One region of the Stenotrophomonas sp. STEN021 genome, then DNA from elsewhere that is predicted to be linked to it. Evidence: riboswitches for the same ligand, from Rfam matches in the RefSeq annotation. Region 1 holds a riboswitch; the other holds the start of a gene.
What was found. A riboswitch is a leader RNA that binds a small molecule or an ion and turns the genes downstream of it on or off. The one in region 1 is predicted to bind cobalamin.
Positions count from the first base shown of each region.

Region 2: linked by a shared signal. The riboswitch ahead of btuB (TonB-dependent vitamin B12 receptor) and the one ahead of ACVOL0_RS14410 (ribonucleoside-diphosphate reductase subunit alpha) in region 1 are both predicted to bind cobalamin.

Region 1 is NZ_JBRREH010000067.1:18,039-27,153, reverse strand. It holds cobalamin riboswitch at 433-650, shown strand; gene ACVOL0_RS14410 (ribonucleoside-diphosphate reductase subunit alpha) at 920-3,229, shown strand; gene ACVOL0_RS14405 (ribonucleotide-diphosphate reductase subunit beta) at 3,376-4,395, shown strand; gene ACVOL0_RS14400 (acyl-CoA thioesterase) at 4,615-5,019, shown strand; gene ACVOL0_RS14395 (NAD-dependent protein deacetylase) at 5,031-5,891, shown strand; gene ACVOL0_RS14390 (NADH:flavin oxidoreductase/NADH oxidase) at 5,950-7,074, shown strand; gene ACVOL0_RS14385 (LysR family transcriptional regulator) at 7,112-8,050, opposite strand; gene ACVOL0_RS14380 (DUF2798 domain-containing protein) at 8,190-8,453, shown strand; gene purU (formyltetrahydrofolate deformylase) at 8,552-9,115, shown strand, end outside.
Region 2 is NZ_JBRREH010000035.1:3,038-12,152, forward strand. It holds gene ACVOL0_RS09555 (histidine phosphatase family protein) at 1-172, opposite strand, end outside; gene cobT (nicotinate-nucleotide--dimethylbenzimidazole phosphoribosyltransferase) at 169-1,239, opposite strand; cobalamin riboswitch at 1,524-1,760, shown strand; gene btuB (TonB-dependent vitamin B12 receptor) at 1,876-3,747, shown strand; gene ACVOL0_RS09570 (hypothetical protein) at 4,190-4,294, opposite strand; gene ACVOL0_RS09575 (hypothetical protein) at 4,907-5,749, shown strand; gene ACVOL0_RS09580 (YagK/YfjJ domain-containing protein) at 5,758-6,807, opposite strand; gene ACVOL0_RS09585 (helix-turn-helix transcriptional regulator) at 7,150-7,377, opposite strand; gene ACVOL0_RS09590 (hypothetical protein) at 7,795-8,430, opposite strand; gene ACVOL0_RS09595 (hypothetical protein) at 8,586-8,840, opposite strand; gene ACVOL0_RS09600 (hypothetical protein) at 8,843-9,058, opposite strand; gene ACVOL0_RS09605 (J domain-containing protein) at 9,080-9,115, opposite strand, start outside.

The DNA.
Region 1 (9,115 bases):
CGGTTCCCCCCCCTGCCTCGCTGGGCGCGCCACTACCAAAAGCTGGCGTTACCGCGCGGGCAACGGAATGCTGTTGTCCCGGCCGTGCTCGCGCGTCGCCATCGTCGCGCCATCGCCGCTCACGTGCTTCATCTGCAGTGTGGCAACGGGCAGCAGGTGCATGGCGGCGAACTCGTGGCGGGAGGGTACGGCCAGCTTGGCGGCTCGTGGCAGGAGCTGCGTCGGCCGGAAGTCACACCCGGAAATTTCATCAGAAATTTACGTATTCAACGCAGGTAGTTTTCCTACAAAAAAACTCTGCAAAAGGCTTGACTGCGCACTCCGTTCAAGCAGGTTGAAGTGTCCGGCCCGGGCGGCAGACAGCCCAAGCCTTGTGCCGCAAGGCTTGGCAAAGAAATACTAGATTTGGTGTTGACCCTGTAATACACCCCCACTATCTTGTGCTCCGTCGGTTCTGGCGGGATTTTTCCGTCGGATTAATAGGGAAGCTGGTGATGCCTTCAAGGCTAGTCCGGCACTGCCCCGCAGCGGTAATTGGGAACGACCCCGCCAACAGCACTGAGGCACAGGCCTTGGGAAGCGGCGGAGTAGGAGAAGGCCCCCGCCTTCCTGCCCATGAGTCCGAAGACCTGCCGACAGCCACGCGATGCACACCGCGTGGTGCCGGCTGCGGTGTCTTCGAGGGGAAGACGGCTGGTGACGTGGTGCCGTACGGCTGTTGACCCGAGGGTCGCGCAGTCGCGGCTGCTGCGACGCCGTCCTTCCATGCTCGCTGCTCCGTACCGGCTCTGCTTCCTGCGCGGGCAGGAGCTGCGTGCATAACGTTTGCAAGGACACCATCGTCGTGACTGCCACTCATACTGACGTCGCTCCGGCTGAGGCCGGTTTTGAACTGACCCCGCCGCCGACCGCCACCGCCATGAGCGTGACCAAGCGCAATGGCAGCACCGAGCCGGTAGACCTCAACAAGATCGTCCGCGCCATCCAGCGTTGCTGCGAAGGTCTGCACGCGGTGGACCCGATGCGGGTGGCCACACGCACCATCTCCGGCCTGTACAACGGCGCCAGCACCCAGGAACTGGACGAGCTGTCGATCCGTACCGCCGCCCTGCTGATCGGCGAAGAACCCGAGTACGGCCGCTTGGCCGCGCGTCTGCTGGCCAACTTCATCGGCAAGGAAGTCTCCGGCCAGGAAATCCATGCGTTCTCGCAGTCTGTCGGCCGTGGCCACGAAGTCGGCCTGATCAACGACCGCCTGCTCAACTTCGTGCAGGTCAATGCACGCAAGCTCAACGACGCGATCGATCCGTCCTACGACCTGAACTTCGATTACTTCGGCCTGCGCACCATGTATGACCGCTACCTGCTGCGGCATCCGCATACGCGCAAGGTCATCGAAACCCCGCAGCAGTTCTTCCTGCGCATCGCCAGCGCGCTGAGCGAGGACGTGCCCGAAGCACTGGCGCTGTACCAGCGCCTGGGCAGCCTGGACTACCTGCCGTCCAGCCCGACCCTGTTCAATGCCGGCACCAGCCACGAGCAGCTGTCCTCGTGCTTCCTGCTGGACTCGCCGCAGGATTCGCTGGAATCCATCTACGACCGCTATGCGGATATCGCCCAGCTGTCCAAGTTCAGCGGCGGCATCGGTGTCAGCTATACCCGCGTGCGTTCGCGCGGCTCGCTGATCAAGTCCACCAACGGCCACTCCAACGGCATCGTGCCGTGGCTGAAGACGCTGGATTCCTCGGTGGCTGCGGTCAACCAGGGCGGCAAACGCAAGGGCGCGGCCTGCGTGTACCTGGAAACCTGGCACGCCGATATCGAGGACTTCCTCGAATTGCGCGACAACGCCGGTGACGATTCGCGCCGCACCCACAACCTCAACCTGGCCAACTGGGTGCCGGACCTGTTCATGCAGCGCGTCGAGGTCGACCAGGAATGGTCGCTGTTCGATCCGCGCGTGGTGCCGGAGCTGACCGACCTGTTTGGCCCGGCCTTCGAGCAGGCTTATGTGCAGGCCGAAACCCAGGGCAAGGCGCGCAAGACCGTGTCGGCACGCAAGTTGTACTCGCGGATGATGCGGACCCTGGCCGAGACCGGCAACGGCTGGATGACGTTCAAGGACAAGTGCAACCTGGCCAGCAACCAGACCCTGCGCGCCGGCAACGTGATCCACCTGTCCAACCTGTGCACCGAGATCCTGGAGATCACCTCCAACGACGAGACCGCGGTCTGCAACCTGGGTTCGATCAACCTCGGCAACCACCTCGACGCACATGGCGATTTCGATTTCGAGAAGCTGGCCGAGACCGTGCGCCTGGCCGTGCGCCAGCTTGACCGCGTCATCGACCTGAACTTCTACCCGATCGAAACCGCACGCCGTGGCAACCTGCGCTGGCGCCCGGTGGGCCTGGGTTGCATGGGCCTGCAGGACGTGTTCTTCCGCAAGCGTCTGGCGTTCGACTCTGCCGAAGCACGCACGCTGTCGACCAAGATCGCCGAGACCATCTATTTCCACGCGCTGGAAGTGTCCTGCGAACTGGCCCAGGAACGCGGCAAGCACCCCTCGTTCAACGACACCCGCGCCTCCCATGGCGAGCTGCAGTTCGACGCCTGGAATGTGGTGCCGGAAGACACCGCGCGCTGGGACGCACTGCGTGAGCGCATCAAGCAGCATGGCCTGCGCAACTCGCTGATGATCGCGATCGCGCCGACCGCGACCATCGCTTCCATCGCCGGTTGCTACGAGTGCGTCGAACCGCAGGTCTCCAACCTGTTCAAGCGCGAAACCCTGTCTGGCGACTTCCTGCAGATCAACCGCCACCTGGTGGCCGAGTTGAAGCAGCTGGGCCTGTGGACGCCGGAAGTGCGTGATGCGATCAAGCTGGCCGACGGTTCCATCCAGAGCCTGCAGCAGATCCCGGAAACCCTGCGCCACATCTACCGCACCGCATGGGAACTGCCGATGCGTTCGCTGATCGACATGGCCGCCGCGCGCGGTGCTTATATCGACCAGTCGGCCTCGCTCAACCTGTTCATGGAAAGCCCGAACATCGGCGCGATGTCGTCCATGTACATGTACGCCTGGAAGCAGGGCATCAAGACCACGTATTACCTGCGCTCGCGTCCGGCCACCAAGATCGCCAAGACCACGGTCAGCAGCTACACCCCGGTGGAAGCCGTGGCCTGCTCGCTGGAAAACCCGGAAGCCTGCGAAGCCTGCCAGTAACGCTCAAAGCCCCTCTCCCGCCCGCGGGAGAGGGGTTGGGGTGAGGTCGCTCTTAGCAGCACGTAGCGCCAACCCCCAGGAACCAACCCTCATCCGGCGCTGCGCGCCACCTTCTCCCGCAGGGAGAAGGGAAAGGAGAAACCCCCATGTCCAATGAATCCCGCCAAATGCTGCTCGATCCCGGTTTCGAGCTGACCCTGCGTCCGATGCGTTACCCGGACTTCTACGAGATGTACCGCAACGCGATCAAGAACACCTGGACGGTGGAGGAGATCAATTTCCAGATCGACATCACCGACCTGCACCAGAAGATGTCGCCGGCCGACCAGCACCTGATCCACCGCCTGGTCGCGTTCTTCGCCACCGGTGACTCGATCGTGTCGAACAACCTGGTGCTGAACCTGTACCAGCACCTCAATGCGCCGGAAGCGCGCATGTACCTGTCGCGCCAGCTGTACGAAGAAGCACTGCACGTGCAGTTCTATCTGACCCTGCTGGACAACTACCTGCCGGACCCGGAAGAGCGCTTCAAGGCCTTCGCCGCGGTGGAGAACATCGATTCGATCAAGAAGAAGGCGGCGTTCTGCTTCAAGTGGATCGACGCGTTGCAGGAAACCAAGCGCCTGGAAACCCGCGACGACCGTCGCCAGTTCCTGCTCAACCAGATCTGCTTTGCTGCCTGCATCGAAGGCCTGTTCTTCTTTGCCGCCTTCGCCTACGTGTACTACTTCCGTTCGCGCGGCCTGCTGCCGGGCCTGGCCTCGGGCACCAATTGGGTGTTCCGTGACGAGAGCTGCCACATGGAGTTCGCGTTCGAGTGCGTGCGCAAGATCCGCGCCGAAGAGCCCGACCTGTTCGACGCGAAGATGGAGCAGGAGGTCTACCAGATGCTGGAGGAGGCCATCGATTGTGAAGTGCAGTTCGCCGAGGACGTGCTGTCCGGTGGCGTGGCCGGCATCTCCACCCGCGACATGCGCGAGTACCTGCAGCACTGCGCCGACAACCATTTCCTGAAGCTGGGCATGGCCAAGAAATACAACGTGCGCAACCCGCTGCCGTTCATGGAGCTGCAGGACGTGCAGGAACTGACCAACTTCTTCGAGCGCCGCGCCTCTGCCTACCAGGTGGGCGTGCAGGGCGAAGTCGCGTTCGATATGGCGTTCTGATTGACTCCCTCCCTTTCGCCGCAGGTGAAGGGGAGCGCGTTTGTCTCCCTCCCTTGCGCGAAGCGCAGGGGAGAGTTGGGGAGGGGGGCTTTGCAGGCTTCTGAGCCTTTATCGGCTTCGCGGCTCACGCCGCTCCTGCAAAAGCTATCTGCAGCTGCGTACACAAGCTGCACAGCTTTGCGGGCGTATCATCGGCGCCAACTTACAGGTGATACCCCCATGACCCCCATCGTCAACACCAATCCGCCGGTCGAAGTCCGCATGGCGGAAATCGTATTTCCCAACCACGCCAACCATATGGGCACGCTGTTCGGCGGCCAGGCGTTGGCCTGGATGGACAAGGCGGCCTTCCTTGCCGCCGCGCGCTATTCCCGTTGCACCGTGGTGACCGCACGCTCGGACCAGGTCGATTTCAAACTGCCGATCCGCATCGGGCAGATGGTGGAAACCATCGGCCGGGTGGTCCAGGTCGGCCGCAGCTCGATGCATGTGGAAGTCGAGCTGATTGCCGAAGACCTGCACAGCGGTGAGCGTGAGCTCTGCACCAAGGGCAGCTTCGTGATGATCGCGCTCGATGGCGAAGGTCATCCAACCGCTGTGCCGGCGTTGCCAGTGCAGGCCTGAGCTGCACGACGGTGACCACTTCATCGGCACAGGCAGGGCGCTTATCGCCGGCAGTGATCACCAAGCTGCCGCAGTTCATTGCCGGTCACCGGCGCCTGTTCATCGTCACCGGTGCTGGTTGCAGCACTGATTCCGGCATTCCCGACTACCGCGACAGCGATGGCCAATGGAAGCGCACACCGCCGGTGACCTACCAGGCCTTCATGGGCGAGGATGCAACCCGCAAGCGTTACTGGGCGCGCAGCCTGCTGGGCTGGCCGCGCTTCGGCCACGCGCTGCCCAATGGCACGCACCATGCGCTGGCTGCATTGGAGGCCGATGGTCGCATCGAGCTGCTGCTGACCCAGAACGTGGATTGCCTGCATCAGGCAGCGGGCAGCCAGACCGTTATCGATCTGCACGGTCGGCTGGACCAGGTGCGCTGCATGGGCTGCGAAGCACGCAGTTCGCGCGAGTTGCTGCAGCAACGTCTGCTGGATGCCAACCCCGGTTGGGACGTACTGGAAGCGGGCATCGCGCCCGATGGTGATGCCGATCTGGAAGCCGATTTCTCCGCTTTCAGCGTGCCTGCCTGTGACGCATGTGGCGGCGTGTTGAAGCCGGACGTGGTGTTCTTCGGCGAGAACGTGCCGCGTGAGCGCGTCGCGGCGGTGCACGAGCACCTGCAGCGTTCCGATGCGGTGTTGGTGTTGGGTTCGTCGTTGATGGTGTACTCGGGTTTCCGCTTCGTCGATGCCGCCGCCAAGGCCGGTTTGCCGATAGCCGCGGTCAACCTCGGCCGCACCCGTGCCGATCACCTGCTGTCGCTGAAGGTGGAAATGCCGTGCGCCCAGGCACTTGCCTTCCTGTTGGACGGTACCAAGACGCAGTGATCCATCACCCCGGTTGAATCAGGGCCTGCTACGGCGTGCAATGAGCGCCCCACTGTTGATGGACGTCTCCCACGTGAGCACGCTTTTCTCACCGTTGTCGCTAGGTCCGCTGTCTCTTGCCAACCGCATCGTGATCGCGCCGATGTGCCAGTACTCGGCACAGGACGGGCAGGCGACCGATTGGCATACGATCCACCTCGGCCAGCTTGCACAGTCCGGCGCCGGTCTGTTGATCATCGAAGCCACCGCGGTCGAGCCGCGTGCGCGCATCAGTTGGGCCGATCTGGGGTTGTGGGACGATGCCACCGAGGCGGCCCTGGGCAAGGTGCTGGCATCGACGCGACGCTGGTCGAACATGCCGATCGGCGTGCAGCTGGCACATGCCGGGCGCAAGGCGTCCACCGCACGTCCATGGGACGGCGGTGGTGCGATAGCCCCGGATCAGGAACATGGCTGGCAGGTGCTGGCCCCATCGGCGCTGCCGTTCAAGGCAGGTGACCCGACGCCTGAAGCCTTGGACAGTGCCGGCATCGATGCGGTAGTTGAGGACTTTGTTGCAGCCTCCCAGCGCGCAGTACGCCTGGGTTTGGATCTGATCGAGCTGCACGCCGCGCATGGCTACCTGCTGCATCAGTTCCTGTCGCCACTGAGCAACCAGCGTGATGACGCGTATGGCGGCTCGCTGGAGAATCGCATGCGCTTGCTGCTGCGGGTATTCGATGCGGTGCGTGCGGTGGTGCCGGCCAATGTGGCCCTGGGTGTGCGCATCTCCGCCACCGATTGGGTGGACGGCGGTTGGGATGTCGCGCAGAGCATCGTGCTGGCCAAGGCGCTGGAGGCACGCGGCAATGATTTCCTGCATGTTTCCAGCGGCGGACTTGATCCGCGCCAGCAGATTCCGGTCGAGCCCGGCTACCAGGTGCCGCAGGCTGCGGCGATCAAGGCGGAAATCGGCACGCCGGTGATCGCGGTGGGCCTGATCACCGAGCCGGTGCATGCCGAGGAAATTCTGCTTGAAGGCAAGGCCGACGCGATTGGTATCGCCCGCGGCATTCTGTATGACCCACGCTGGCCTTGGCATGCCGCCGCGGCGCTGGGTGCGCAGGTGACGGTTGCACCGCAGTATCTGCGTAGCGAGCCGCATGAGGCGCGTGGGCTGTTCAAGCTCGCCAGGCAGGGCTGACTTTCGGCGAAGGCGCCAGCGGCGCGACCGCTGGCGCTCAGGCGTGGTCGATGTCGATGCGCCAGGCCGGCGGCAGGGCATCGAGGATGTGCTGCAGCAGCGAGCGCACTTTCGGGGTCCGGTCGCGGCGGTCGCTGACGCACAGGAACAAGCGCATCGGCTCCGGCGAGGCGTGTACATCGGTAGCGGACTCGCTCTGGAACAAGGCCTGCAGTTCGCCGCGGGCCAGATACGGTGCGGCGACGAAGGCTGCCAAACGGGTGACGCCGCCGCCGCGGGCCGCCATCGCTGCCAGTGCATCGATATCGTCACTGACCAAGGCCGGTTGCACTTCGGCATCAAAGCGCAGGCCGTCGCGGACGAAACCCCAGCGCAGGTAGCGCCCATCCAGTGGGTAGCGGAACAACAGGCAGCGATGCTCGCGCAGCTCTTCGGGGGTACGCGGGAGGCCGGCAATGGCCAGATACGCCGGTGCGGCACAGAACACGAACGGCACCTGCGCGATGGGCCGTGCCACCAATCCCTCTTCCAGTTGCGGTTCGATGCGGATGCTGACATCCACGTCCTCATGGGCGTGATCGACGCTGCGGTCGGCCAGCAGCAGCTCCATTTCCAGGCGTGGATAGCGCTGCTGCAGGGCTGGTAGCAACGGCGCGAGCACGTGGCGGCCGAACGCCGCGCTACTGGCGATGCGTAGCCGGCCTGACGGTATGGCGTCGGGATCGGTCACCGCTGCCTGCGCGCGTTGCAGGTCGCGTTCAATATGCCGCACCTGCGCCAGATACAGCGCCCCGCGTTCGGTCAGGGCCAGCTGGCGGGTGGTGCGGTTGAACAGGCGTATGCCCAGGTGCGCTTCCAGGCGTGCGATGTTCTGGCCCACAGCTGCGGCACTGATGCCCAGGGTGCGCGCGGCGCCGGCCAGACTGCCGGCGTCGGCGGTGCGGATGAAGCTGCGGATGGCGTGGAGGATGTTCATGCCAGGTGGCATTTTCCGGGAGGATTACAAAGTAAATCTTTATAAAGCCCCAAGCCGACGCGATCTAGCCGTCCCCCGGCCCGCCGACTATCGTGCCCGGCCCGCAGCGCCTGATTGCTGCATGCATGGACCTCGCTGGATGCCAGACCCCCGTTCCGTCGCCGTTGCCCGCTGGAAATTGCATGCGCGCGCCACGCCTGTTGTTTTCGCGTTCTTCATGGCCTCGATCATGGCCATGCTGATGTGTCTGGTGATCACCGCCGCCAATGCCGGCATCGATGGCCAGTTCCCGGCGCGGGTGCTGTCCGCCTATTGCCTGGCGATGCCGACCGCCTTCTGCTGCGTACTGGTGGTGCGGCCCCTGGTGATGCGGCTGGTGGCGTTGACGGTGCATCCGCACTGAGCAGGTCGACGGACAAACCGTGTCAGCTGCAACTGTCTTTGCTGGAAATCGACTGGAACGGTTACTTTCCACGACCCCACTGATAAATGTTGTTGGCCATGCGTCCTGATTTCATCCTGACCCTTTCCTGCCCTGACCGCACCGGTATCGTCTACGGCGTGTCCGGCCTGCTGTTCGAGACGGGCTGCAACATCCTTGATGCCCAGCAGTTTGGTGACGATGAAAGTGGTCGCTTCTTCCTGCGCGTGCACTTCGACATGCGCAAGGCCGGTGATGAGCCGTTGGTGCGCGCGCGCCTGCAGGAGCTGGGCGCCTCGTTCGCGATGCAGTGGGAGTTGCACGACGCGCGCCGCCGCGCGCGCTTGCTGGTCTTGGTCAGCAAGCAGGGCCATTGCCTCAATGACCTGCTGTTCCGCACCCATAGCCGCCAGCTGAAGGTGGATATTGCCGCGGTGGCCTCCAACCACAACGACTTCGCCGCGCTGGCCGGTTCCTACGATGTGCCTTTCCATCATTTGCCGGTGGACGCCGAAAACCGCGAACAGCAGGAGCAGCAGATCATCGATCTGGTCGAGCGCGAGCGCATCGATCTGGTGGTGCTGGCGCGTTACATGCAGATCCTGTCGCCGCGCCTATGCCAGGCGCTGTCCGGCCGCGCGATC
Region 2 (9,115 bases), on a different contig from region 1:
GCGCGGTATCCAGCGCGCGCCGACGCGGTGAAGTGATCACCCGGCTCCAGCCAATGCCGGCATGGCAGCGGTACAGCGTGTCCATCGCGCCTTCGATCAAAGGCGGATCGGTACGTCCGTCCAGGTGGCCGGCACGCCCGGTGGAGGCGTGCCGCATCAGATCAAGAATCATCGGCCGCCACCGCGGTCGGCAACAGCTGCCTCGGCGAACGTCGCCATGCTGTTGTGCAGGGCACAGGCCATGCGTACCAGCGGCAACGCGAGCGCGGCACCGGAGCCTTCGCCAAGGCGCAGGTCCAGTGACAGCAGTGGCTGCGCCTGCAATGCCTCCAACAGGCGGATGTGACCACGCTCGGCCGACTGGTGCGAGAACAGCAGCCACGGCCGCAGGCTGGGATTGATGCGGACTGCCGCCAACGCTGCCGCAGAGACGATGAAGCCATCCACCAGCACCGGGATGCGCCGTTGCGCAGCGGCGATCATCGCCGCAGTTATCGCAGCGATCTCCAATCCACCTACACGTTGCAATGCTTCGTACGCGGGCGACTCGGCCGTGTTGATCGCGTCACCATGCAGGCTCAGCGCGCGTGCGATCAGATTCTTCTTCTGAACCATGCGCACCGCGTCAAGGCCAGTACCGGCGCCAACCAACTCGTCCAATGGCAACGGGCCAAGTACGGCAGCGATGGCACTCGCAGCGGTGGTGTTGCCGATGCCCATCTCGCCGAACACCAACAAATCCGCACCATCGGCGCAGGCAGCCTCCACCGCGCGGCGACCCGCATCGAAGGCAGAGTCCAGATCGACTGCCGACATCGCCGGGCCTGCGCTGAAGTCAGCAGTACCATGCAGGGTCTTGGCACTGACCACGCCGGCAATCGCTGTGGTGGCGCGGCTGCCCACATCCCATACGTGCAGTGGCAGGCCCAGTTCGCGCGCCAGCACCGCAATGGCAGCACCGCCGCCGGCGAAGTTGTGCAGCATCTGCACCGTCACTTCGGCCGGGTAAGCCGACACGCCCTGCGCGGTCACGCCGTGGTCGCCTGCGAACACCACCACCGGCACACGCTGCGCCACCGGCTGATCCACGCCTTGCAGCGCAGCCAGTTCAACGGCCAATGTCTCCAAACGACCCAGGGCGCCTTCCGGCTTGGTCAGCTGGCGCTGGCGCAGCAGGGCGCGCTGCCGGTATTCCTGCGAAGGCTGGCCGCAGGCCTGCCCGTACCATGTTTCTGTCACGACACTTCCGATACTGCGTTTGCAGCGCGCATTCTAGCCACTCGGCAACAGTGCTGCGCAGGGCTTGTTTCGCCAGCCCCCAATCAAATCGAACTCATGCAACACGTAGCCCGGGTAAGCGCAGCGCAGCCGGGGAACGAGATTGCAGCACCGCTGCAGGCCTGCGGCGCCCTGCACTTCCCGGGTGCGCATGCGCTTACCCGGGCTACCTTGAACCCCGGTTACAGAGTCCGCGCCATGCCGGCCGTTGCCGCCCATTCCGGCAACGCTGGCGGCAATGGCATAGAATGCGCGCACTTTCGGGTGACCGACCGGCATTGCCGGTCGGTTGAAACGGGAAGCCGGTGCCGCGCACTGCTGGAACTCCAGCATGTCGCCATTCCGGCACTGCCCCCGCAACGGTAAGCAGGACAAGTCCAGACATGGCGCCACTGTGCACGGCACGGGAAGGCGTCTGGACGGAAGCGGCCCACGCCGCCTCGCCTGCGAGTCCGGAGACCGGCCCGGAAGCCGACTGGTTGCGATGCGGAGGGCATGGCGGCGGCTGTAGCGCCGTGTGCGCCGCCTCCGTCTTCTCCCTCTTCTGGCAGCCTCCCCAATCCGCCTGCGCGGGAGCGTGCAGGCCCAGGAGCTTCCATGAAACTGTCTTACCACACCCTTTCGCTCGCCCTTGCCCTGGCATTGCCGGGCGTTGCTGCCGCGCAGAACGCACCAACCGAACTGGACGACGTCACCGTCACCGCCACCCGTACCCCGATCTCCATCGAGAACAGCGTGGTGCCGGTGCAGGTCATCGACCGTGCGCAGATCGACCACAGCCAGGCCAACTCGCTGCAGGACCTGCTGCGCGGCCGCGCGGGCCTGGACTTCGCCAACCAGGGCGGCAACGGCAAGATCACCTCGCTGTTCCTGCGCGGCAGCAACTCCAACCAGGTGCTGGTGCTTGTGGACGGCGTGCGCGTGGCCTCGGCCACCAGCGGCATGGCCGCCCTGCAGGACCTGCCGGTTGACCAGATCGAGCGCATTGAAATCGTGCGGGGCCCGCGTTCGAGCCTGTACGGCTCCGAGGCCATCGGCGGCGTGATCCAGATCTTCACCCGCAACGCTGGCCAGGGCCTGCAGCAGAACCTGGCGATCACCGCCGGCAGCAACAACCTGCGCCAGGTCAGCGCCGGCTTCAGCAACCGCGGTGAGCGCGGCTGGATCTCGGCCCAGGGCGGCTACCAGAAGACCGACGGCATCAACGCCTGCCGCGGCACCGCCGCTGGCTGGGGCGCTGGCTGCTTCGCCGATGAGCCGGACCGCGATGGCTACCGCAACACCTCCATCAACGTGCGCGGTGGCTATGCCCTGACCGACACGCTGAGCCTGGAAGGCCATGTGCTCAACGCCGACAGCTTCAACGAATACGACGGCAGCATCTTCGGCGGCAACGAAGCCGACAACCGCCAGCAGGTCTACGGTGCCAAGCTCGCCTGGGCTGCATCCGAGCGCTTCCGCCTGAGCGCACAGGTTGGCCGCAACCGCGACCAGGCCGACAACTACTTTGCGGATGCCAGCACTGGCACCCGCAGCTTCGCCAGCGCCTTCGATACCCGCCGCGACACCGCCAGTGTGCAGGGCGACTTCAGCTTCGCCGAAGGCCAGCAGATCACCGCTGGCGCTGATTGGCAGAACGACAAGGTCACCAGCTCCACCGCCTTCGACATCGACCAGCGCGACAACCTTGGCGTGTTTGCCGAGTACCAGGGCCAGTTCGGCGCGCACTCGCTGCAGGCCAGCGTGCGCAACGACGACAACGAGCAGTTCGGCAACCACACCACCGGCAGCCTGGGCTACGGCTTTGCCTTCGGCAATGGCTTCCGCCTGACCGCCAGCGCCGGCACCGGCTTCAAGGCACCGACCTTCAACGACCTGTACTACCCGGGCTTCAGCAACCCGAACCTGAAGCCGGAAGAATCCAAGAGCCTGAACCTCGGCATCGCGCAGTACGCCGACAACTGGAACTGGACCTTCAACGCCTATGAAACCCGCGTCGACCAGTTGATCGGCTATGACAGCAACTTCGACCTGGTCAACGTTGCCGAAGCCCGCATCCGCGGCGCCGAGCTGACCGGCTACCTGTCGCTGGCCGGTTTCGACATCAACGCCCAGGCCAGCTTCACCGACCCGCGCGACCACACCTCCGGCGCTGCTACCTATGACAACCTGCTGGCCCGCCGCGCGCGCACCAGCGGCCGTCTGGACGTGGACAAGAGCTTCGGCCCGCTGCGTCTGGGCGTGACCGCCGCCGGCAGTAGCCACCGCTTCGACAACGCTGCCAACAGCGTGCGTCTGGCTGGCTACGGCACCATGGATGTGCGCGTTGAGTACGCCATCAACGATGCCTGGAGCCTGCAGGCCAAGGCCGCCAACGTGTTCGACCGCGAGTACGAAACCGTTGCCTGGTACAACCAGCCGGGCCGCGAGTACCAGCTGACCCTGCGTTACAACAGCAAGGCAAACTAAGCCACAACGCCATGGAAGGCGTAAACGGAAACAAGAGGGTCGACAGCTGCATGTCGACCCTCGTTTTGACTTGGCACTCAATCGGGCTTCGGGCGCTCGGAGACATACTCCAAAAAACGGAAGCAGCGAGACTCAGAAACCGGCGACCGTGACTGCAGCAGCAGTACCTCTACGCACCGATGTCTGCTTGGCATGAGCGTGTGCGGACTACTGTGTAGTGGAGTTCCCAGGGTTTAGTGGACAACTGACCGAGGGTGGCGATGCGCCGCCTCGAACTCGTCAGGACTGCCCCGCCCAGATGGCTGTGGCGGCGTCTAGGGGTTGTAAATCCCATCGATGGAGTCGGATATGTCCGAGGTCGCCAAGTCACGATTCGCGTAGATGCGTTTTTTATCCGTTCCTTTTTCAAACTGCCGAAGAAGGACTCAGCGACCGCGTTGTCTCAGCAGTTGGCACGTCTGCTCATGCTTGGCTCAAGGTAGTTGTCTGTGCAGAAACGCCGCCATGAATCACTTCCGTACTGCGAGCCTTGATCTGAGTGGACCAGGGTTTTGCGAGGACGTCAGCTGCGCACGACTTTCATCACGGCATCCAGAACAAGTTCTCAGTGAACCGTTGGTCTGACAGCCCAACCAACAAACCTGCCTGAGAAAATACCAAAACAACAGCAAGGTACAGCCAACTCTGCCACGCGCGGATGCAAGTGATATCCGTCAACCCTTACTCGTTTGGGCGCGATACGCTGAACTGACGCTGGAGCAAATTAGGGATCAAGACATATGGCTTTGAAGCGGGGATGTGCCATATGAGATAGCCATACAGCGCGCGTAATCCGTTCACACGTATCAAGCGAAGCAACCGCGCATCTTCTTGAGCTCGATCGGAAATCGGATGTTCACGCTATGCGTAGTAACCGGCTCGAGCAACCCCAAGCAGACGACACATCATCGGGATACTGAACTCGTCCCGATGCGCATCGATGAATTTGTAGGCTTGCCGGGCCTTGCTGGTGATCCGACGTCCCCCCGAGCGTTGATTCAACGGTCAAAGCCGCCCCTGGCAAAGCTTGACGCGACAACGACAACGCCGACCCAGCCACTGCCGATCAGCTGTTCATTAGAATTCCGAACTCCAACTCTTGTCATCATCGCTTTGCGGCTTGCGACAAAAAAATCCTACCAGCAACACCCCTTCAATTGCCATTTGGCCCATAGCAACTACCGGCAGCAACAAAATGCACGAACACGGAACGTTCCGAACCACTGAAAAGACACCCACGCTTGATGCATGCCTAACACATGCAAAGGAGCAGATTCAGATAATCTATAAAGTACGCGTACCGTTACTTAACAAGGACGTAACTTTCGAAAGTGAGTGGGAAGCTATCTACGCTGGAGTAATCGATGACCCCGATACAGCCACCCGACTGGACGACGACTTCGAGTTCTTAAAAACCAAGGGCTATCTGCCTGAAGTTTACGTATTGATACGAGCAGCGATCGCGCTCTGGTTCGAAGCCATCCGAGCATATGAACTACCTGACCACGAGCGAGCTTGGGCTGCTCTGACCAGATGCAATTACTATCTGGGTATGTCTAGCGGGCATGAAACGAAGCAAGAGCGATCGGCTAGAGGTGGACGACACGCAGCCGCCAAGACCGCACGCCTGAAAGAACGGATCATCGAAGAACTAAATAAGATGGAAGACAATTCGCATCAGACGAAGCAGGACGTTTGGCACGTCCTGCTCCCAATAATGACTGAACCCGCACCCGAAGAACAAATAGACGATAGGGAATGGGTTAGACGACTAGGCCTATCCTCCGAAGAATCATATCAAGAATCCTTCGATCGACCAGCGCAACTTGGAAAAAGCAAAGCAGGAAAAAGTACGAACCCTACGCAGCTGCTGAGACGCTGGACCAACCAGGACGCAACTATAAAATCCGAATTCATCAGGATTGTGGCGAGACCGTTAAACACGCGAAGAATGCGCACCTGAAACTGCACCTAAAAGCCGTCGCATGGGCCCGCCTTACGCTTTCGCCCCACTTTGTTCGCTCGCCGCTCAGGCAGTTGACCTTTCCCAAATATACGACCGACCCCCTTTTCGTTAAGCCTTACATAATAGTCGACCTTTGCCAAATACATAGCAGCCCGCAACAGAGAGGCTCGCCTCTCGATATTATCGTGCGCGATCATTCCTACCCCCACTCCATATATCCGCTCGTAGTAGGTTTTCTTCGCATTGCAGTTCCAGTATCCCCCATCACCACCGGTTACAAAATCACGCCACAGATCGCCAAGCACATTTCCAACGACAACATCCTTACAAACCTTATGCCCGTCAAAAAAAGCCATGAAATGAATATGGTAGGACTTACTCTGCCCGTATTCCAGCTTCCAAATATAACCAACCAGCGCAGGAAATTCCGACTTCGCGGAACGTAGAAAGCTAGTCAGATCTTCCTTTACGCGACTGGGATTTAGAGGACCTACGCTATCCCGATGAGCACGACTGTAAGAAAGATCCAACCTGACCACACACAACCTCGCATAAAGCCCGTAGAGCCCATCGATATATTCCGTGAGTGAAAGAGCGTTCTTTCTGGCACCGCGCTCATGGTTAGAAAGTGCCTTCGTAAAATCAGAACCCTTTACCAACTTACGTATTCTCAAGAACCATTCATTTATACCGATGGAATTCCAACTTCTTTCGGCAATTACCATGGTTTGAAAGCCAGTCCTCTCCTCTACCCAAATCTCGAAATAGGGGCTCAGCTTGTGCCCTGCATAAAAATCTCGAATTCCTTGACAATCAATGTTCGTGCAAGACCGTATCGCCCTGACAGCGGAATTAACACTTTTATGACAGGTTTCCGGGCGAGTCACATCCGTATTCGCGCTCCACCTTGCGTTGGCAATCGCACGCATTGCGCGATCGATTTTTGAAATATCTCGGGGATATTCAAACGACGGTCCTATATATATCGCGCCGTCATTTACATCTAGCGCCCTATCACGCCACCGGGCAACAAAGTCGTCATCAGAGTCAAACATCACTAAATCAAGGCCCCCTTAGCTGATCCACCACATAACCCAACCAAAACATCATTCAATCACCATAATTTCCCAAACCACACAAAGCACTAAAACTCTCTTTTGGCCAGAAGAAGCAAGCCGCATTGCAGCCGTACAATAGTCAGAAATAAACACAACCATCCAAAGTCAAACAGAAAAGAGATCAGATCAAAGATCAAATCAATATATCAAATCAAATCAAGATATATATTCCGGATCTCACCCAGCCAAGAATGACAACAACACTCATTAAAAATGACCCATGCCACCTTTTAACAAACACTTAGCCTTTCTTTAGCGCCGTGAAGTTAGTGCTTACAACTAACGAGAAATGCTATTGCGTTCGTCCACGCGAGCCTTAATCCAGGCATCAACTTCTTCTTCCAGCCATGCCACCGTCCCTTTCCCAGTCCTGACCGGCTGAGGGAAATCAGGATCAAAGCGCTTCCCTCCAGACTTGATGGCCGCATAGATGGTGGACCTGCGAAAACCGGTCCGATACTCCAGTTCTTGTCGTCGAATGAGCCGGGGTGCGACTACCGATTCCATTTTTTTGGTCCTGCGAGAAGAGAGCCCATACGCTACGACGGAGCTCAGCTGCAGGTCACGTACTTCAAGTGCATGAAGTACGATAAGGCCCGGCAGCAGGTACAAGTTAGTTCCGCGCGCCCCTCAAGTTGGTTCCCTGAGATAGGTTTGGATGGCCAGTTCGCTTGATCTGCTGCAGTGAGCGCAGCCACGCCGGCGGCGCCAAAAAAAGAACGCCCGCGTTGGCGGGCGTTCTACAAAGGGAACCCAAGGTGCTGCTGAAGGTGCATGATCGATGCCGCCGACAGATCTGTCTCCTTCTGCTCTTGCATGACAGGCACCTGAAGAAGGATTGGCTGGCTACCCACATCTATCCGGCATCTTTCATACCTTATGCATGTTTGCGTGGAAATTCACAGCAAGCATGATGTTACGCAGTCAAAGTGCCTCTATTGTGCCATCATCTTCCGGATAGATCTCCAGCCACTTCCCATCTTTGAGCAGGTAGTCCACTTCGTACTCAGCCGTCGGGCAACACATGGCATCGCCTTCCCCCTGCCCTAGCTTCTTCATTTTCACCATTCCATCGCCGTAGGATATGCCCTGCACCTCCTCTCCGTAGCCCGACACCGGCGTGGAATAGATGAACTTCAACTTTCCGCTTTCACTAAGGAATGCAGCCAGATGAGTGGAATAGGCATTGCTTCCGCCTCCTCCCTCCAGTACGAAGAGCACAGCGCGGTCCTCGACACCATCACCGTTCAGATCACCCTTCACGATCTTACGCGCACCAATATTCTCTTCATCGTGCCCGTTCATCGCTGCCTGCGGAGCAAGTGCCTCATTGATTACAACCTCATTCTCTGCCTCTGACGCCACGGGAGCTTCTACGGGAGCGGTTGCAGAGACAGGTGTACAACTCACCGCCTGAACCTGTTCCGCTGTCAGCCCTGCGGGTACCTTGCACCCCGCCAGGTTGATATCACCTTCGCGCGAAAGCGTCTCTGCTTTGGTGCAAGCCGACAGTGCTACGGCTGAGAATACTGCAGCGGCAAGCAATCCTTTGATCTTCATTGATAGTCCTTCGGAACCCCTAAGGGCATTGGTTGATTTAGCGTTGAATGCGCCGGGGCATCTACACGCATCGTTGAATTGACTCTGAAAGTTCATTAACTCAGCGGGTTATTGTCGGGACTAGGGACCACCCTGCGCTTGACCCGCAGCTAGGCTCACCGGCACTGACCAGCAGCTACTTTTACTTGCTCGGCAAAGCCCATTGGTGGATAGCCACGCTTGTCTATGGCGACCAATCCCTTTTCGCCGTAATGCTCTTGTAGCTTGTCTATAGCGCAGGAACACTGGGCTTTCGGGGCACCACTGCTCATGCAGCTATCAATGAACTCGCCCCGGACTTTGTCTAGATCGCTCTTGCAGCCACCGAGTGACACCAGAAGCATTGCTAGCAGAGAGATTCTGATCAGCATGCTTACCGCCTCCTTACGAGCGCCAGTACGGCGATGATCACGAGGACCCAGATCACGCCACTGATCAGCTTGCCGATCGACGGGAACATCACTGCTGGCCACACCAGGGCTTGGCCCAGGTTGTAGAAGAAACCCTTGTACGCATAACGCCCCCAGATATCGAAGCAGATCGCTGCGATGAGTACGGTCACGCCGTACACGCCTATCAAGTACCTCATGTGTTTCCTCGTTGGTTGGAGTTAGTGCGTTTGTTTCAGATGCTCACTGACGGCCTC